DNA from 2 places in the Ruoffia sp. FAM 26254 genome. Region 1 is predicted to be linked to the other one. Evidence: predicted binding sites of a transcription regulator. Region 1 holds the regulator's gene; the other holds the start of a gene.
The links. The regulator HrcA, encoded in region 1, represses chaperone genes, less so after heat shock. The targets are predictions, from matches to a motif close to TTAGCACTCNNNNNNNNNGAGTGCTAA.

Region 1 (10,778 bases):
ACAAAATGTTCGTTTAAATGAAAGGAGATTCTAAATGAAGATAGTACACTTAAGTCATCCTTACGATTCAAAAGAAATATCAAATGAACCTGTAGTCATGACTTTAGGATTTTTTGATGGCGTTCATTTAGGTCATCAAAAAGTAATAAAAAGAGCAAGAGAAGAAGCAGAAAAAAGAGGAATTAAACTAGCTCTAATGACGTTTAATCAACATCCTAGAATAGTTTATGAAGATCTTAATTTAGATTCATTTCATTACTTAACAACGAATAAGCGAAAAGCGGAACTAATGGAAGAATTTGAAGTGGAAATTTTATACATTGTTGAATATACATTCGCTTTTGGTACTCAAACGCCGCAAGAATTCGTTGAAAAGTACTTAGTCGATTTGCATACCGAAGTTGCGGTGGCAGGTTTTGATTATACTTATGGAAAAAAAGACATCGCGAATATGCAAACTTTACCCATTCATGCTGCTGAGCGCTTTGATGTCATTGAAGTTGAGGAATTAGCATCACACTTTTCCAAAGTAGCAACGACTCGAATTAAAGAACTCGTTTACCAAGGCGATATGGAGCAAGCCAACCAGGATTTGGGCTATATTTATGAAATATACGGTACAGTTATTCATGGTGAAAAAGTAGGACGTACATTAGGATATCCAACAGCTAATATCAAAGTCCCACATCCGCAACTGCTTCCTGGAATAGGCGTTTATGCCGTTGAAATTAAGATAGGCGATACTTGGCATCTAGGTAGCGCATCTATTGGTCATAATATTACGTTCTACGATAATCATGATTTAACGTGCGAAGTTTACATTTTAGATTTTAATCAAATGATTTATGGTGATAAAGTCAGAGTTAGATGGCATCATTATTTACGTGGAGAATATAAATTTAATAGTGTCGATGAATTGATCGACCAATTGAAAATTGATGAAGATAACACCCGTCTTTATTTCAAAAATCTAGGTGGTGGTCGAGATGTATAAAACAGTGATCAAAAACCTAGCCCTTGTGTTAATCGGGACATTTATCTTTTCAATCGCCGTTAATTCAATAGTCATTCCAAACCAACTTGGTGAAGGTGGCGTAACGGGTATCACACTCTTATTGTTCTATATATTTGACATTAGTCCTGCATTGAGTAACTTTATAATCAATGCGGTTATTATGTTGATCGGTTGGAGGTTTCTCGAAAAGGAGACAATCTTTTATACGATTGTCGCAATTATATCCATGTCATTATTCTTAGAATTCGTATTCCTACCTAGTTTTATTCCAACGAATTCATTATTAGGACCATTAGCCAGTGGATTTTTAATTGGATTGGGAATCGGAATTGTTATTTTAGGACACGGGACGACAGCAGGCGTTGATATTATTGCCTTAATCATTAATAAATATTTGGGCTTGCAAGTTTCTATTGCTTTGTTGATTCTTGACGTTTTGATTGTCATTCCACTAACAATTGTCATCGGTTTAGAAAAAGGCTTACTGACTTTAATATCATTATATATTACAAGTAAGATTTTAAACTTCGTCATGGAGGGGTATAATCCTAAGAAAGCGATCATGGTTGTATCAAATAAACATGATGAAATTGCTGAAGAAATTATGAAGCGAGTTGACCGTGGGATTACAGTACTAAAAGGTTACGGATATTATTCTAAAGCTGAAAAAGAAGTACTATATGTCGTTATTAATCGAATTCAGTTAATTAAAGTCCAAAGAATCATAAATGAGATTGATTCAAATGCCTTTGTAACAGTGACGGGAATTCAGCAAGTTCTAGGTGAAGGCTTCACGTTTAACCGTGACCAATCACATAATATAGAAGAAAATGAAGTAATCTAGCACTCTTAATATAAGAGTGCTATTTTTTTTGATTAATTTCTGTAAAACCCTTGACAATTATCCTAGGAGGATGTATTATAATAACAGTTAGCACTCAGATAACTTAAGTGCTAATAAGTGGGGTGAGAAAATGTTGACACCAAGGCAACAAGAAGTTCTTAATTTAATCATACAACTTTATAGACAATTTGAAGAACCCATTGGCTCAAAAACTTTACTTCGAGAGAGTTACTTAAAAGTGAGTCCTGCAACAATACGTAATGATATGGTCGTGTTAGAACAGCAAGGCTTGCTAATGAAGCCACATACTTCTAGTGGCCGTATACCATCTATTGATGGTTATCGTTATTATATTGATGGGATTATTCATCAGGAGGACAAAGAATTACCATTTCTTGATGATGACGCTAATTTTGAAGAGTTGACTCAAGCGAAACATTATAGTCCGTTACAATTAACACAACTTTGTGCAGATATATTAGTTTCATTGACTGGTTTTACAGCAGTGGTACTAGGGCAAAATAAAGAATCGCATTATTTCGAAGAATTTAAATTAGTACCAATTGATCGGACGCGTTATATTTCTATCCTTATGACAGATAAGGGGAATATAGAAAGCGAGCAAATTGAATTAAAAGTATCACTTTCAAAAGATGATATTACAAAGTTAGTTGAGATGATAAATGATGAACTCAAAGGGGTTGTACTTGAAGATGCCTATCAAAGAATGAAGTTAGGAATACCTTTATTAACTCAACGTTTAACAGGATATCAATTAGATTTCTCTCCGTTGATTGAAAAATCAATGCACCACATAAAAGGACACCGCTATTACATTAGTGGGAAAAGTAATCTCTTTGATTTAATCGATGGACAAACAAGTAGAGAAGCATTGAAAAATCTCTTTGAACTCATTGATGGTTCAAGGGAAATGCATCATTTACTTGAAGAACAAGAAGAAGGTATTAATATTTTGTTTGGTTATGAGTTTTTAGCTGATAGCTTAGCGAATATTAATCTTCTTACTGGATCGTTTGTCAATGAAAACCAAAAAATAATATTAGGATTACTTGGACCTACAACAATGTCCTATGAAAAAGTAATTGCGTTATTAGAAGTGATGATTAACAAATTATCGATTCAATAATATAAATGAAGGAGGGTGTCAATTGACAGATAACGAAAAAAATAACAATGTTGTTGATGAGTCTGTAGAAATTATCGAACCAGAGACATCAGAAGAGACAACGTCTGATACACCCGAAGTTTCTGAAGAAGAAACTCAAGAGGTATCAGAATTAGATAAATTAAAACAAGAAAACGAAGAACTAGATGACAAGATATTACGCCTACAAGCTGAGATAGCTAATATGCGTCGTATTAATTCAAGAGAAAGATCTGAAGCAGCAAAATTTAGATCGCAAAACTTAGCGTCATCACTCTTAGAAGTTATTGATAACTTAGAAAGAGCTCTACAAACGGAAACGACATCGGAAGATGGCGAAGTACTTAAAAAAGGTGTTGAAATGGTTCATAACCAATTCAAAAATGCGTTTGAAAAAGAAAAAATTGAAACAATTGATCCATTGAATGAAGAATTTGATCCAAGCTTCCACCAAGCAGTAAGTGTCATGCCTGCGGGAGAAGGACAAGAAAGTAATCATGTGATTCAAGTGTTACAAAAAGGATATCGAATTGATAATCGTGTCATTAGACCGGCAATGGTTATCGTATCAGAATAAAATTAAAAGGAGAAATGTAATATGGCTAAAATTATTGGTATTGACTTAGGTACAACAAACTCTGCTGTAGCGGTTCTTGAAGGTGGAGAAGCTAAAATTATTCCAAATCCAGAAGGTAACCGTACAACACCATCTGTTGTAGCTTTAAAAAATGATGAAATTCAAGTAGGGGAAGTTGCTAAACGTCAAGCAGTAACAAACCCAGATACAGTAAGTTCAATTAAACGTCACATGGGTGACAATTATAAAGTAACTATGGGAGATAAAGAATATACTCCTCAAGAAATCTCTGCGATGACATTACAATACATTAAAAGTTATGCAGAAGACTACTTAGGTGAAAAGGTTGATAAAGCAGTTATTACAGTACCTGCATACTTCAACGACTCACAACGTCAAGCAACTAAAGATGCTGGTAAAATCGCTGGTTTAGAAGTTGAACGTATCGTTAACGAGCCAACTGCAGCTGCTTTAGCATATGGATTAGATAAAACTGATAGCGAAGAAAAAATCTTAGTATTCGACTTAGGGGGAGGAACATTCGACGTTTCAATCCTTGAATTAGGAGACGGAGTCTTTGATGTTCTTTCAACTTCAGGTGATAATAGCCTAGGTGGAGATGACTTTGACGACAAAATTATCGAATACTTAGCAGCTGAATTCAAAAAAGAAAACGGCATTGACTTAACTAAAGATAAAATGGCAGCACAACGTCTTAAAGACGCAGCTGAAAAAGCTAAAAAAGATTTATCAGGTGTAACATCTACACAAATTAGCTTACCATTCATCACAGCATCAGATGCTGGTCCGTTACACTTAGAAACTTCTTTAAGTCGCGCTAAATTCGACGAATTAACACACGAATTAGTAGAACGTACTAAAAACCCTGTTCGACAAGCATTAAAAGATGCTGGCGTTGACAAAAACGAAATCGACCAAGTTATCTTAGTTGGTGGATCAACTCGTATTCCAGCAGTAGTTGAAGCAGTACGTAAAGAAACTGGTAAAGAACCAAATAAATCAGTAAACCCTGATGAAGTAGTAGCGATGGGTGCTGCTATCCAAGGTGGAGTTATCTCTGGTGATGTTAAAGATATTGTCTTACTTGACGTAACACCATTATCATTAGGTATCGAAACAATGGGTGGAATCTTCACTAAATTAATCGACCGTAATACAACGATTCCTACAAGTAAATCACAAGTATTCTCTACAGCAGCGGATAACCAACCAGCAGTAGATGTACATGTATTACAAGGTGAGCGTGAAATGGCTCAAGACAACAAAACTTTAGGTAGATTCCAATTAACAGATATTCCTGCAGCACCACGTGGTGTTCCACAAATTGAAGTTTCATTCGATATTGATAAAAACGGTATCGTTAACGTAAGTGCTAAAGACTTAGGAACTCAAAAAGAACAAACAATTACAATCAAATCATCATCAGGTCTTACAGATGAAGAAATTGATCAAATGGTTAAAGATGCAGAAGCGAATGCTGAATTAGATAAACAACGTCGTGAAGAAGCAGATTTACGTAACGAAGTAGATCAATTAATCTTTACAACTAACAAAACGTTAGAAGACTTGAAAGATAAAGTATCAGAAGAAGAAGTTAAACAAGCAGAAGCAGCTCGTGATGAGTTACAAGCAGCAATCGACGAGAACGATTTAGAAGCTATGAAAGAAAAACGCGACGCTTTAAATGAAGTTGTTCAAAACTTGACCGTTAAACTGTATGAACAAGCAGCTGCTGAACAACAAGCTCAAGCAGATGCTTCTGGTGAAACAGCTGAAGATGACAGTGTTGTAGATGCTGAGTATGAGGAAGTTGACGACGAAGAGTAATTTTTATAAAATGATTACATTATGATGTTAATTTTTAGCCGAGGGCATCAATACCCTTGGCTTTTTATATAAACAGACTTATGATTATTTCTAGAAGGAGGTAGTTTATGGCAGAGAAGCGTGATTATTATGAAGTGCTTGGCGTATCTCGAGATGCATCCGATGCAGAGATAAAGAAAGCCTATCGTAAATTATCAAAAAAATATCACCCAGATATTAACAAAGATGAAGGCGCAGAAGTTAAATTTAAAGAAGTTTCTGAAGCATATGAAGTACTAAGTGATTCGCAAAAACGTGCTGCTTATGATCAGTATGGACATGCGGCTAATGATCCGAACTTTGGTGGCGGATTTGGCGGTGGCTTCGGTGGTGGAAGTTATGGTGGCGCAGGATTTGGCTTTGAAGATATCTTCGAACAATTCTTCGGAGGCTCAGGTGCTTCGCGTCAAAGTCCAAACGCACCAACACGTGGAAGCGACTTACAATACCGTGTGACATTAACTTTTGAAGAAGCAATCTTCGGAAAAGAAACAACAATTAAATACAACCGTAATGAAGAATGTCATACGTGTCATGGTTCAGGTGCTAAACCAGGAACAAGTCCAGTAACATGTTCTAAATGTCATGGATCTGGAGCTGTTCAAGTAGAGCAAAACACACCATTTGGTCGTGTTATGACTCAAAGAGCTTGTGATGTTTGTTCAGGAACTGGCCAAGAAATTAAAGAGAAATGTCAAACGTGTCATGGTGCAGGAATTGAAGCTAAAGAGCATTCAGTTAAAGTAACTGTTCCAGCCGGAGTAGAAACTGACCAACAAATTCGTTTATCAGGACAAGGAGAAGCTGGTCAAAATGGTGGACCTTATGGAGACCTTTACGTAGTCTTTAGAGTACAACCAAGTGAGGAATATGAACGTGACGGAACTGAAATTTATTATGAATTACCAATTTCATTCGTTCAAGCTGCCTTAGGTGATGAAATTACTGTACCGACTGTTCACGGAAAAGTGAAATTAAAAGTACCTGGTGGTACACAAACAGGTACAAGTTTCCGACTTAAAGGTAAGGGTGCACCTAGTCTAAGAGGTAACTTCACGGGAGATCAACACGTTAAAGTGACAGTTAAAACACCTACAAAATTGTCAGAAAAAGAACGCGAATTATTCCAAAGATTAGCTGAAGAATCTGGTCAAGCGGTTCGTGCGAATAATGAAGGTGGATTTTTTGACAAAATGCGCGACATGTTCGATAAGTAATTTAATGTAAGTATTATTAGGAGGCGACTCAGGCTAGTTATTGTGCCTGAATTGTCTCCTTTTTTTTTTACTAATTTTAGATTAATGAATATCTATTACAAGATTTACTTCTCTTTTAAATTGTATTTTTATGATTAGATAATTAATTAAAAAAAGAGAGCTGGAGCCTATCAATATTCAATGTTTTTTGGTATGATTAAGTGTGAGTATTTTTGTAGGTAAGCCATTTGGCTATAAAGGAAGTGAAGGATTTATGAATATAAATGAAATGAGAGAAAGAAAAAAAAGAATAAGAAATTTCTCGATTGTTGCCCATATTGACCACGGTAAATCGACTTTAGCAGACCGTATTTTACAACAGACCCATTCTGTGGCTGACCGTGATATGCAAGCTCAATTATTGGATTCAATGGATCTTGAGCGTGAGCGTGGAATAACAATCAAATTAAATGCGATTGAATTAACATATAAAGCAAAAGATGGCGAAGATTATATCTTCCATTTAATTGATACACCTGGTCACGTCGATTTTACATATGAAGTTTCTCGTTCATTAGCAGCCTGTGAGGGTGCTTTATTAGTTGTCGATGCAGCTCAAGGGATAGAAGCTCAAACATTGGCGAATGTTTACCTAGCCTTAGACAATGATTTAGAAATTTTACCTGTAATTAATAAAATTGATTTACCTGCAGCAGATCCCGAACGTGTTCAACTTGAAATTGAAGATATTATTGGTATTGATGCATCTGAAGCAGTTCACGCAAGTGCAAAATCTGGAATTGGTATTGAAGATATTTTAGAACAAATTGTTGAGAAAGTTCCAGAACCACAAGGTGATGTGGATGCACCGCTTAAAGCATTAATCTTCGATTCGGCCTATGACAGTTACCGTGGTGTTGTTTTAAACATTCGTGTCATGGAAGGTGTTATACGCCCCGGTGAGCGCATGAAATTAATGAGCAATGGGAAAGAATTCGAAGTTGTTGAAGTAGGAATATTCTCACCATCACCAATTCAACGTGATTTCTTAATGGCCGGGGATGTTGGTTATGTCACAGCGAACATCAAAACAATTCAAGATACCCGTGTTGGTGATACCATCACATTAGCTAACAATCCAACGGAAGAAGCATTGCCAGGATACCGTAAATTAAATCCAATGGTTTATGCTGGTTTATATCCAGTTGATTCAAGTGACTATAATGATTTAAGAGAATCGCTTGAAAGATTACAATTAAACGATGCGGCACTGCAATTTGAACCTGAAACGTCTCAAGCGTTAGGTTTTGGTTACAGAACAGGGTTCCTAGGCTTATTACATATGGATGTAATTCAAGAACGTTTAGAACGTGAATTTGGCTTAGATTTGATTATGACTGCACCTTCAGTAATCTATGAAGTGGTCAAAACAGACGGTGAGACAATCATCGTGGATAACCCATCTATGATGCCAGATAACACAGAAGTTGATAAAATCTTAGAACCTTACGTTAAATCAACGATCATGGTACCAAATGATTATGTTGGAGCGGTAATGGATCTTTGTGAACGTAAACGTGGTAACTTCCTAACAATGGATTATCTTGATGAGTATCGTGTTAACGTTGTATACGAAATGCCAATGGCTGAAATCATCTTTGATTTCTTTGATAAATTAAAATCAAATACTAAAGGTTATGCGTCGTTAGAATATGAAGTGATTGGTTACAAACAATCAAACTTAGTGAAGCTTGATATTCTTCTTAATGGAGAAATTATTGATGCCTTTAGTACGATTGTTCACCGTGACTTTGCTTTCAACCGTGGAAAAGAGTTAGCAAGTAAATTGAAGGAAATCATACCTCGTCAGATGTTTGAAATTCCGGTACAAGCGACTATTGGTAATAAGGTTATTGCGCGTACGACAATTAAAGCTTACCGTAAAGATGTAACTGCCAAATTATATGGTGGAGACGTTTCTCGTCGTAAAAAACTATTAGAGAAACAAAAAGAAGGTAAGAAACGTATGAAGTCTGTCGGTAGTGTGGAAATACCACAAGAAGCTTTCATGGCAGTACTTTCTATGGACGAAGATTAATATATTTTTAAAGTAGACTTCCTTAACGGGTTGTCTATTTTTTTGCCCAAATTGCGTGAATAAGGATTAAACTAGCGTTCAATATAAAATGATAATTTAAGAAACTATTATTTTATATTGAATAAACGAATGATTGAGTATAATTAGTATAAGTTCATTGGTTATAAGCAATTGATAACGTTTTTCTATGATATACTAAACTAATTAAAACTACGAATTTAGGAGTGATTATTTGAGTCAATTAACAGATATAGATATCGCAAAGCAATCTGATAAAAAACCAATAAATGAAATTGCCAAAAAATTAGGTATATCCAAGAAAGAGTTTATACCTTATGGACATTATAAAGCCAAAATTGATGTGAATATGAATAAAGAAGAATTTGAAAAAAATAAAGGAAAACTCGTTTTGGTTACAGCTATATCGCCAACACCTGCAGGTGAAGGGAAGACAACTATGTCTGTAGGCTTAGCTGATGGTCTAGCTCAGATCGGTAAGAAATCAGTCCTGGCACTAAGAGAACCTTCCCTAGGACCTGTCTTTGGGATGAAAGGTGGGGCAGCAGGAGGCGGTTACGCGCAGGTAGTTCCGATGGAAGATATTAATCTGCATTTTACAGGTGATTTCCATGCAATTTCTTCAGCACATAACTTAATCTCTGCATTATTAGATAATCATATTCATCATGGAAACTCTTTGAATATTGATACGAGAAAGATTCCTTGGAAACGTGTCGTAGATATGAATGATCGTCAACTCCGTCATATAGTTAATGGATTAAATGGCTCAACTAATGGGGTTCCACGAGAAGATGGCTATGATATAACAGTGGCTTCAGAGATTATGGCCATCTTTTGTTTATCTGAAGATTTAATAGATTTGAAAGAGAGAATCAGCCGAATCATTGTGGCTTATACTCATGATAACCTACCTGTAACTGTCGATGACTTAAAAGGTTCTGGAGCAGTTACGGCGTTATTAGTCGATGCCTTTAAACCAAATTTAGTTCAAACACTAGAGAATACCCCAGCGTTTATTCATGGTGGACCTTTTGCTAATATAGCTCATGGTTGTAATAGTATATTAGCAACAAAACACGCTTTACATTATGGAGATTATGCTGTAACTGAAGCCGGTTTTGGTGCAGATCTTGGTGGCGAGAAATTCATTGATATCAAATGCCGTACAGCGGAGCTTGCACCTGATGCAGTCGTTGTTGTAGCAACTGTTAAGGCTCTGAAAATGCATGGCGGTGTATTAAAACAGCATCTGAATGAGGAAAATGTCATCGCAGTAAAAAAAGGACTAGTGAACTTAAAACATCATATTCAAACAATGAAAGATGTCTTTAATCTAAATACAGTCGTCGGAATTAATCACTTTTTCACCGACACAGATGCAGAAGTTCAAGTTATATTGGATGCTTGCCAAGAATGGGGTATTAAAGCATCTGTAGCGAAAGTCTGGGAACAAGGTGGTAAAGGCGCGACAGACTTAGCTCAATTAGTTGTTGAAGCTTGTGAGAATAAGACAAACATGACATTTGCCTATGACTTAGATACGACTTTAATGGATAAAATCAATCATGTAGTTCAAAAAGTATACGGAGGCAAGGGCGCAACCTACACAAATAAAGCGATGAAACAGTTAAAAAAAATTGAACAAGCTGGATTTGGTAAGCTTCCAGTATGTATGGCTAAAACTCAATATTCACTTTCAGACACAGCATCATTAATTGGCGCACCGACGGATTTTGATATTAAGATCAAAGAACTTCGACTTTCAGCTGGTGCAGGCTTTATCGTTGCAATCACTGGAACGATTATGACTATGCCAGGTTTACCAAAAAAACCGTCTGCAGAAAGTATTGATGTCGATAAGGAAGGGAATATCACTGGCTTATTTTAAGCATATTACATATAATTATTATAGTGTGATCCATTTCTTAAAGATGAGGGGTAAATTTATGAAAAAAGAAACTTTATTTAGCTTAAT
Region 2 (11,164 bases), on a different contig from region 1:
CGACGTACCGCAAACTCAAATGCGGAGTGTCGTGCACGCTCACGACACTCCACAAGCCAATTTCCGTAGTATCGTGCTGACTCACGACACTCCGTATCCATGTTTACGGTTTATCGCGCCGATCCGCGACGCCCAAACCCACTAGCCAATCGCATGTTCCAATAGATTTTTTATCCAGAATGTATTAAAATAAAGTAACTAAATTCAAGAGGGGGCTAATATGTACGAACAATGGATAGCGATGGAGCAATTTTATTATGGATATTTTGCTTGGGGTTTATTAGTCGTAATTATTCTCTCTATTTTACTAGTTTCCTGTCTGTATTATGTTAATTTATTAATCCCAAAAATAATACTCATTCTAACCCTTATCGCTTTCACAATATTTGGGGTAGGAGTTGTTCGGGGATATTCTCAATACGGTGATTTAATTGAGCAAGCGAGTAAAGAGTCTGCCGCAATTCGCAACTTCAAACGAACATTTTTCATGATCGATATGCCGTACCAAGCTATGGAAATGAAGGCTTACCGGGATGGGTATTTTGATGAAGGATTTGAAGCGGTTGGTTTTTACGAGAAAATGTTTGTCAGCGAGCCGGTTGAATATTTAGGAGCGACGCAACAAGGCGGGTACGTCTTTCGAATTGGCGGGAGCGAATATGTTGTGAGTCAGGCCTGGGTGCGATTCTCCGATGAAGTTAACCAGGCTGTGCGAATCGGGACACAATATCAAGTAGCAGATCCGCGCTTCATTGAGCTCGGATTTGTGGAAAAATCGCGAGTCCTGCTTGATGAGTATATTGTCCCAAGCCAAGCGGAAAATCATATGGCCGATAAGGCAGGCGTAACCGCTGCTCAACTTCAAGCGCGGGGGATTGTGAAAGGCTGGGTTGTCCCGTAATTTTATAAAATGAAACCAAAAAACCTCTGGGAAAATATAACCTTAGAAGTATTTTCGGGATTTGCGGGGGGTCGTGTTCGTGCGCGACGTACCGCAAATCCGAATGCGTAGTGTCGTGCACGCCCGCGACGTACCGCAAATCCAAATGCGTAGTGTCGTGCATGCCCGCGACGCCCCGCAAATCCGAATGCGTAGCGTCGTGCATACTCACGACACTCCGCAAGCCAATTTCCGTAGTGTCGTGCACGCTCACGACGCCCCGCAACCAATAACACTCAACAAAAAACACCAAACTTCTCACAAAGTTTGGTGTTTTTCTCGTGCTATATCTAAATCTCAATTCCCGGATGCTCTTCCATGAAAGCCTCAAGTTCAATACTTGCCTCTTCCCAAGTTTCCAGCGCATTGGTTTGACGCTCGTTTGCTTGAATCAATTTTTTATTCAAATCAGCTAACTCAGGTTGGTCATTGGCTTCATTCGCCGTTAACATATCCGCTTCAAGCTTTGTGATCAAGGCATCCATGGCTTCACTTTCTGCCATTGCCTCATCGACTTTAGTTTGAAGTTTCCGCAAGTCCTTTTTCAAAGCTTTTGTTTCTTCATAAGTGAACTGGTTTTGAGACATTTCCTTATTAGGAGTGGCCTCGTCCTGACTATCTTGCTCACGTAAAGCTTCGATTTCCTCTAACTCACGTTTTTTCTCAATATAGTAATCATAATCACCTAAATAAAGCGACGCGCCATCAGGTGATATTTCCAAAATGTTGGTCGCAATGCGGTTAATAAAATAGCGGTCGTGCGACACGAACAGTAGCGTGCCGTCGTAATCAATTAACGCTTCTTCCAGAACTTCCTTACTATCAATGTCTAAGTGGTTGGTCGGCTCATCTAATAACAAAGTATTGTCATGATCGGTCGCCAGCAGTGCCAAGCTCAGGCGGGCCTTTTCGCCACCACTCAGCATCGACACTTTCTTCTCAACCGTCTCGCCACTAAACAAGAAACTCCCTAAAATCGAACGCACTTTCCATTCATCGGTTGTATCGTGCGCTTGCCACAGCGTCTCCAACACTGTTTGATTTCCATCCAACTGATTCACATTTTGGTCATAGTAACCAATATCGACATTACTTCCGAGAATAACTTCCCCAGAAAGCGCAGGGATTTGTTGTAAAATAGTCTTCAAGAAAGTCGTCTTTCCGACCCCATTCGGCCCTACAATCGCAATCGCATCTTGGCGACGCAAGTCCATATTTATAGTTTTAGCAATCGGCTCTTCATAACCAATCGTCAAGTCGCGCGTTTCAATCACACGGTTTCCGCTGTCGCGACTTGCACTGAACTCAATTCGCGGTGCTCTCGTATCTTGCTTCGGTTTTTCGATACGGTCCATTTTTTCTAATTTTTTCCGGCGACTCTGCGCACGTTTCGTCGTAGACGCTCGGACAATATTTTTTGCAACAAATTCTTCCAATTTCTCAATCTCATTTTGTTGCTTCTGGTATTCTTTCCACTCTTGTTCCATGCGCAATGCTTTCTCTTTTAAATAAAAATCATAATTCCCTTTATACGTATGCAACGTATTGTTACGCAACTCGAGGACTTGATTGGCCACCCGATTTAAAAAGTAACGGTCATGCGATACAATCAACAGCGCACCCCGGTAACCACGCAAGTAGCCTTCGAGCCAGTTGAGTGTCTGCATATCCAAGTGGTTAGTCGGCTCATCCAAGATTAAAAGATCATAAGACATTAGCAAAATACGCGCCAAAGCGAGTCTAGTTTTTTGCCCACCCGATAGCGATTCAACAGGGCGGTCGTAATCTTCCTCATAAAATTGAAAGCCATGTAAGACCGTCCGGATTTCCGACTCAACCCCATAGGCGTTCGATTCTGCCAACTGTTGTTGAATCTGATCATAGGCACTTAAGGCATTTTGATATTCCTTCGATTCCCAATCCTCACTCAACTCAGCCACTCGCTCAGCTGCCACCTCCGCCTTTTCGCGCAAGGCCAAGGTATCCGAGAAGACATGTAACATCTCCTCCCAAATCGAGCGGTTTGAATCAATCGATACATGCTGCTCTAAATAACCCACCCGCAAATCGCGTGAGCGTGTAATTTCCCCTGCAGAAATCGGTTCTGTTTTCATAATTTGACTTATTAATGTCGATTTTCCCGCACCATTTCGCCCAACAAGAGCAATGCGGTCATTCGTTTGGATATTAAATGAAACTTTCTCATACAGCGTCACATCAGCAAAGCGACGCGCAACGTCATTAGCTTGTAGTAAAATCATTCGATGACTCCTTCTATTTGAACTCTTAATTATTATAGCCCACACACACCTATTTAACAAAATATAAAATAATAAAATGAAATTCCTCACCCAACCACCACCATATTCGAATTAATGTACATTTTGCATAATATTTCACATAAAAAGCTTTATTCTCACTATAAAATATATTAGAATATAAAAGTTAGGCTAAATAGGCTCGGAGTTCACAATAAATGTAAACCCTCGAAGGTTACATTTGGACAAATTTTGTGAAGGAGTGCTATAATGAGCATGACTTAAAAATTAGATATAGATAAACCTAGGAGGAGGCAATTTATGGCAAAAGAAATACCAAAAGCGACTGCCTTGAGATTACCCATCTACCATAGGTATTTACGATTCTTGCAACATGCAGGGAAAAAGCGCATTTCTTCAACGGAATTAAGTGAAGCTGTAAAAGTAGATAGTGCGACCATTCGTCGTGACTTTTCATATTTTGGGGCATTGGGGAAACGTGGTTACGGTTACGATGTAGATCACTTATTAGACTTTTTCTCGCGTATTTTAAATCAAGATCGCTTAACGTCGGTTGGTCTGGTTGGTGTAGGTAATTTGGGAAATGCACTGATTAACTACAATTTCCGGAAGAATAGCAATGTTCGAATTGGAGCCGCGTTTGATGTAAATACTGACATAATTGGAACAATTCAACGTGGTGTCCCAGTTTATTCAATGGATGAATTGGAAGAGCAAATCGAACAACAACAAATTGAAATTATTATTTTATCAGTCCCACAAGACGTCGCAGGGGATATAGTGAACCGAATTATCGAGGCGGGAGTGAAAGGAATCATGAACTTCACGCCACTTAGATTTGATGTACCGCGCAGCGTTCGTGTTCAAAATGTGGACCTGACGAATGAACTACAGACACTCATTTACTTCATTGATAGTAATAAGGATGATGCAGAGGATTTCTCTGATTTTGAAAAAAAATAATTGTAAAGCACGCCAAAAGGTGTGCCTTTTTTTTCGAAAAAGATAATTCTATGACTTGATTTTTTGACCAATTTAGACTATTATAAGATTAAACCATTAGCACTCAAATAAAACGAGTGCTAAATATAAAAATAAAATCATTTGGAGGGTATAATATGATTAAACCTTTAGGAAAACGTGTTGTTATCAAAGTGGCAGAAACAGAAGAAACGACAGCAAGTGGTTTCGTATTACCAAGTTCAGCCAAAGAAAAAGAACAATACGGTGAAATTGTGGCAATTGGACCAGAGATCGAAGAAAAAGATGGCGTTAAAGTTGGCGACACAGTGTTCTTCAAGAATTATTCTGGAACAGAAGTTGAACATGGCGAAGAGTCATTGATGATTATTGAACACAAAGATTTATTAGCAGTCTTAGCATAATATCGAATTTAAAGGAGAGAATATTATATGGCAAAAGATTTAAGATTTTCAGAAGATGCACGTGCAGCTCTACTACGTGGAGTTGATATCTTAGCAGATACAGTTAAAGTAACATTAGGGCCAAAAGGGCGTAATGTAGTATTAGATCAACAATTTGGATCACCAACAATTACAAATGATGGTGTAACAATCGCTCGCGAGATCGAATTGGAAGATCGCTTCGAGAATATGGGTGCACAGTTAGTCATGGAAGTCGCTTCAAAAACGAACGACATCGCCGGTGACGGGACAACGACCGCAACATTATTAACTCAAGCAATCGCTCGTGAAGGTATGAAAAATGTGACTTCAGGTGCAAACCCAGTTGGCATCCGTCGCGGAATCGAAATGGCAACACGTGCAGCGGTTGAAGCTTTACAATCATTATCTCAACCCGTTTCTTCAAAAGAATCGATTGCACAAGTCGCATCAGTTTCTTCAGGAGATGAAAAAGTAGGGGAATTAATCGCTGACGCAATGGAAAAAGTTGGCCAAGATGGTGTCATCACAATTGAAGATTCACAATCGATTGATACAGAATTATCAGTGGTTGAAGGAATGCAATTTGACCGTGGTTACTTATCTCAGTACATGGTAACTGACAATGAAAAAATGGTTGCAGACTTAGAGAACCCATATGTATTAATTACTGACCGTAAAATTACAAACATCCAAGATGTACTACCTTTATTAGAAAGTGTTATGCAAACAAGCCGTCCATTATTAATTATCGCAGAAGATATTGAAGGCGAAGCATTACCAACACTAGTATTAAATAAATTACGCGGAACATTAAATGTGGTTGCCGTTAAAGCACCAGGATTTGGTGACCGTCGTAAAGCAATGTTAGAAGACTTAGCGATTCTGACTGGTGCAACAGTAATTTCAGAAGAATTAGGCTTTGAGTTAAAAGATGCAACACCAGACCACTTAGGTACAGCTGGTAAAGTTTCAGTAACAAAAGACAGCACAACCATCGTTGAAGGTGCTGGATCTAAAGAACAAATCGAAAACCGCGTTGGCTTAATCCGCGGACAAATCGAAGAAACAACAAGTGAATTCGACCGTGAAAAATTACAAGAACGCCTAGCTAAATTAGGTGGCGGAGTAGCAGTCATCAAAGTCGGTGCTGCAACTGAAACAGAACAAAAAGAAATCAAACTACGTATCGAAGATGCATTAAACGCAACACGTGCCGCAGTTGCTGAAGGTATCGTAGCAGGTGGGGGAACTGCACTTGTGAACGTTCAAGACGCAGTGAACGCACTTGAAGCAGAAGGCGACGAAGCAACAGGAATCTCAATCGTTGCTCGCGCACTTGAAGAACCAATTCGCCAAATCGCTGAAAATGCCGGCGCAGAAGGTTCAGTCGTTGTGTCACAAATCCGTACGTCAGACAAAGGTATCGGCTACAACGCAGCCACAGGTCAATTCGAAAACATGATCGACGCTGGTATCGTAGACCCAACTAAAGTAACACGTACAGCCCTACAAAATGCAGCCTCAGTTGCCGCATTACTATTAACAACCGAAGCAGTTGTTGCAGACATCCCATCAGAAACACCAGACATGGGAATGGGCGGAGGCGGCATGGGTGGCGGAATGCCAGGCATGATGTAAGCTGAAGCTTAAGAAGTAAGATAATTTAATATAAAATGGCCTCCCGGCTTACTTTATCTCAGTGATGAAGTAGGTTGGGAGGTTTTTTGAGTTTTCAGTGAGCTTTCTTGAAAATGCGGGGCGTCGTGATCCGACTCGACGTACCGCAAATGAAAATACGGAGTGTCGTGTCACCACACGACGCCCCGCAACTAAATTTCCATAGCGTCGTGATCCGACTCGACGTACCGCAAATGAAAATACGGAGTGTCGTGCCACCACACGACGCCCCGCAACTAAATTTCCGTAGCGTCGTGATCCGACTCGACGTACCGCAAATGAAAATACGGAGTGTCGTGCCACCACTCGACACCCCGCAAACCAAAATCCACACAAAAAAACGCCGACCCAGGAAACATTCCCAGATCAGCGGTTCTCACCTAAACTCTATTCACTTTCATCATTGCCAAACACAGTGCTGCGATTACTATTATTACTGAAATCGTAATTATAATAATCATTACTTGGAGTTTCTTCTTCTGGTAGAGAACCTTCATCAATGGGCTCTTCGTAAGAAGGTTCCTCATATGAAGAATCTGGTTCCTCGTAAGACGGCTCTTCGTATGAAGACTCCGGTTCTTCGTAAACAGGCTCCTCATAGACAGGTTCTTCATACACAGATTCTTGTGCAGCGTCTATCGCTTGTTGCACTGCAGTAGCGAATAAGTTAAAGTCGCTGACACCATCGTAAGTTGGCAGTCCGTATTCAATCGCCAAGTTATTCCAGTAAATTAACTCATCTTCTGTATAATCTAGCTCTTCTTCGGCCACTTCAATCGGTAAGTACACCATTAATTCGGGATCTGGCACAAAGATTGCCATCCCAAGTTTGACCTCGTCTTCAGTGTTCGTCTCCACTTCAGAAACTTTTTCAGTCTCAACTGCTGATTCAGAATCTGTTTGTATTTCTGCTTCTTCATTTTTATTACCATTTCCATCTTGGACGGGTTCGTGTACGTAGCCCTCAGTTCTCCCAGCTGGTGGTTCTGAGTCCAAGTACCCACACCCGCCTAGTATAAATAAAGAACTAAATAAGATTAATTTTTTCAACATTCTTCCCCCTATGGTCAGACCATATTCATTCATTAATATATCTAATGTACAGTTATCGGTAATAAAAAGCAATATCCACTTGAAAATATCATATCCTCTTCACATTTGTGTTACATTTCACCTATATAAAATAATTTTATAAAAGCGAATCCATATGCTATAATAAAAGAAAATAAAGAGCGAAGGAGTGTTAACATGGAAGTAAATGATATTATGCAAATTCTGGAAAAAGATATGAAAGTTGCTGTCTTTGCAACGGTGGACGAGAACGGAAAACCGCATGCGAGACATGCCCATATCGGCGTTGCTAACGAGCAGGGCGTCTTTTTCATGACCAGTCCCACGACGGATTTTTATAAACAACTTAAGCACAATCCAAATATCGCTATTACCACAATGTCTGAAGAAGGCTATCTCGTTCAAGTGATCCGAATCGAGGGAAAAGTGCGCCAAGTTGGGAAAGACCGCCTTCAGGAACTGCTTACGAACAATCCATATGTTGAGCAAGTGTATCCAGATGACGACATTCGCCAAGGCATGCAAGTTTTTCATTTATACGAAGGCGAAGGCTTCTATCACAGCATGTCTCAAGGGCACAAGTACACTTTCGAAATCTAACTTCGGTAATCAATCGCCAAACCTTTGAGGAAATTACGCGCATACCGGTCGCCGCAGGGCTTATAATTGCGGTGGCCTTCTTTGCGTAAAACAGCACTTAATTCGCTGTTAGAAAGCTCAACCCCTGCCAAATTTAAAATGTCTAACATATCCTCACTCGTTAATTTCAACGCAATCTTCACTTTTTTCAGTAATAAGTTATTCGCGTTTTGCGAGTTTAACTCTAATGCTGGGCCACTGGCACCGTCTTTTACCCCACGTTGTGAAATAATTAAACCATTTAAAAAGCGTTCGAAAGCTGCATCACTTAAATTCTCTGCATACTCATTTTCAGCGAGTCTGTCTTCGTTAGGTATTTTATCTAAGAAAGCGAGTAATTCTGCTTGGCTAACGGCCAAACCACCCATCTGGAAAATAATTATCATGTCCTCGTCCTTGATGTCGAGGGCGTAACGCAAGCGGGTTAATCGATCATTATTATTCATTTAATTGCCTACCTTTCATCTTGTAGGGTGATTATACCAAACTTTGGCGTATTTTTCTGCTATACTACAAAGATAAGAAGTAAATGAAAAGGTGAGTTGAATGAACAAACATATGACCTATTACACAGCCGAAGAAGCAACCGAATTACTCAAATTTATGATCAACCAATTAGCACCAAAGAGTCGCAACAATGTTAAATCCATGCTAGCGCGTGGGCAGTTCTTTGTCGATGGAAAAGCTGTCACACAATTTAATCATCCATTGAAGAAAGGGCAAAAAGTCGGCGTTTTATCCAATGAAGGAGCGAAAAAGACCGCTGCGCTTGAAGGCGTAAAAATCTTACATGAAGACGATGACCTCATCGTGATTGACAAAGAAGCGGGTATCCTATCCGTAGCTGGCAGAGACTACGCAGAAGATACAGCCTACCGTCAAGTCACAAAATACGTGCAAGAAGGCAACCGCCGTAACCGCATCTTCGTCGTGCACCGCCTGGACCGCGACACATCTGGCGTCATGATCTACGCTAAAACCGAAGAAGTTAAAGAAAAATTGCAAGAAAACTGGCACACGATTGTCAAAGAACGCATCTATACTGCGTTGGTTGAAGGCGTCGTTCGCAAACCCCAGGGGAAGATAGAATCTTGGCTAACCGAAAGTAAAACGATGAAAGTCTATTCAAACGACTACGATAACGGTGGCAAGCACGCAATTACCCACTTCAAGAAAAAGCAAAATAGTGCGAACTATACTTTATTGGAGGTTGAACTTGAAACAGGACGCAAAAACCAAATCCGTATTCATATGGAAGACATCGGCCACCCAGTTGCCGGCGATAAAAAATACAGCGCACGAACGAATCCGCTGAAACGCCTCGGCTTGCACGCAACTACCATCGCCTTCACTCACCCAAGTACAGGAAAAGTAGTGAGATTCACATCCCAAGCACCAAAAAGCTTCCTAAAGCTATCAAGATAAAGAAAAGTCATCCGACAGGGTGACTTTTTTCGATTTGATCAATAGAAAAGGGCGTCGAGCACCGGCTCGACGAACCGCAAATCGACATGCGGTTCATCGTGTTAGCGCACGACACTTCGCATTTTAAAATACGGTACGTCGTTCACACTCACGACGCCCCGCAAATTGTTTACAGGCAAGTTAAAAAGCGTTTATTTATATAAGAGAAGTTTCTTTAGTTTCTTAAAAATCTGTATTATTATAATAATGATACATTATTACTTAAAAAGATCGAGGTGCTAAGTGACAACAAAGCTTTTATTAGTAATAAAGAACCCGAACCAGGATTTAGAATTGGCGAAAAATTATATCGAAGGTAAAAATCATGATGATTTTTTTATAAAAAATTCCTTGCTATACTTTAATGTATGTCGAGAAAATCAACTCGATAAGACCGATGGTTAGGGAATGATGACGATTTATGTGATAGGTATTTTCAAAGAAAGGAGTAAAATATTCGCGATTAAAATCAAAATTTATCAGTATCATCGGTAGTTTGATTGAATTTGGAAACTTGGTTGGATTTATATGATAATAATGGTAAGAAAAGGAGAGCAATGACTATGAATAGAAAAATTAGTATATTAACAGTTGTATTACTTAGTTTAAACGTCTTATTAGATCCAATAGTAGCGATCAGTACAGTTTATGCTCAAGAATCGACTGTTGAGACTAGTGTGAGCACAGAATCAGTACCCGAAGAGACAATTATTGAGGAAGTGCCAGAATCAATTCCTGAAGAAGTCTACGAAGAACCTACAGTAGAAGAAACATTACCTGAGGAAGTTCCCGCTGAGCCTGAAAGCTCAAGCGAAGTACCTGAAGAGGTACAAGAGGAGCCAGAAGAGGTTGAAACTGAAGAGTCTGTAGTGACCCCCTAAATCCGGAGATGGATTTAGAGGGTTTATATACGACTATTCTTTAATCGGTTTCATCAGACATATGAGCAATTTTTTTAAGTAAGCTTCGTATTTGTCAGTACCTATCTCTTTATTTTGTGATGAATTTGATACTTGTTCTAACGTGTTCGATGATTGTTCTACATACCATCCTGGCACTATATCTTTATTTTTATGTTGCTTATTATCGTATTTTTTAGCAATCCATCTTTCGGATTGTTCGCGTTTCCACGTGAACGCGTATCCTGTTACTGGTGTTCCTCTGCTGTTACTTTTTAACTTTTTAACTTTTAAATCTTTAAAAAAAGCCGATAGCTCATTCATAACTACTTTTATTATATTTTTGTCAATTTCACTTGGTGTGTAGTATATTGGTGTACCTAATAACAATTTGAATTCGCTAATTTTAAATTCTCTTTTTCCTATTGTTTCCCACTGTTTTAGCAGTCGATAGACAGTTTTAGCATACTTTGATCGAATGGAAGTGAATTCTGCTAACTCGTACGAAGTAAACTGCACATTTAAATGATTTAAAACATATTCAAACTCTTCTGTAACTTTCACAATCATACTCATATCACTCAGATCTTTATTCCATTTCACGCGAAAGAGACGAAACGGTGCCATCACTTCTAAAGAGTTATGTGTACGTTTAACGTACTGAATTTGAGTGATTTTATTTACTAAATCTTCGATTGTTTTTTTAAATCGTTTATTATGCGTAATTGAATAATTTGCTAAATCAGCGAGACTATGTTTTGTGAATGTTATTTCGCGCGTATTAACATC

Region 2: the regulator HrcA is predicted to act here: its motif matches at 4,279-4,305, upstream of ACEN3Z_RS09750 (co-chaperone GroES).

The regions. Positions count from the first base shown of each region.
Region 1 covers NZ_JBGQQY010000061.1:451-11,228, reverse strand. Annotated here, with positions in the region: gene truB (tRNA pseudouridine(55) synthase TruB) at 1-17, shown strand, start outside; gene ribF (riboflavin biosynthesis protein RibF) at 35-994, shown strand; gene ACEN3Z_RS10680 (YitT family protein) at 987-1,859, shown strand; gene hrcA (heat-inducible transcriptional repressor HrcA) at 1,990-3,006, shown strand; gene grpE (nucleotide exchange factor GrpE) at 3,029-3,601, shown strand; gene dnaK (molecular chaperone DnaK) at 3,623-5,449, shown strand; gene dnaJ (molecular chaperone DnaJ) at 5,557-6,705, shown strand; gene lepA (translation elongation factor 4) at 6,959-8,782, shown strand; gene ACEN3Z_RS10650 (formate--tetrahydrofolate ligase) at 9,015-10,691, shown strand; gene ACEN3Z_RS10645 (LPXTG cell wall anchor domain-containing protein) at 10,750-10,778, shown strand, end outside.
Region 2 covers NZ_JBGQQY010000048.1:1,834-12,997, reverse strand. Annotated here, with positions in the region: gene ACEN3Z_RS09765 (hypothetical protein) at 221-901, shown strand; gene abc-f (ribosomal protection-like ABC-F family protein) at 1,231-3,201, opposite strand; gene ACEN3Z_RS09755 (redox-sensing transcriptional repressor Rex) at 3,520-4,182, shown strand; gene ACEN3Z_RS09750 (co-chaperone GroES) at 4,338-4,604, shown strand; gene groL (chaperonin GroEL) at 4,632-6,263, shown strand; gene ACEN3Z_RS09740 (hypothetical protein) at 6,690-7,355, opposite strand; gene ACEN3Z_RS09735 (pyridoxamine 5'-phosphate oxidase family protein) at 7,551-7,973, shown strand; gene ACEN3Z_RS09730 (DUF1456 family protein) at 7,970-8,458, opposite strand; gene ACEN3Z_RS09725 (RluA family pseudouridine synthase) at 8,559-9,437, shown strand; gene ACEN3Z_RS09720 (hypothetical protein) at 10,040-10,357, shown strand; gene ACEN3Z_RS09715 (replication initiation protein) at 10,391-11,164, opposite strand, start outside.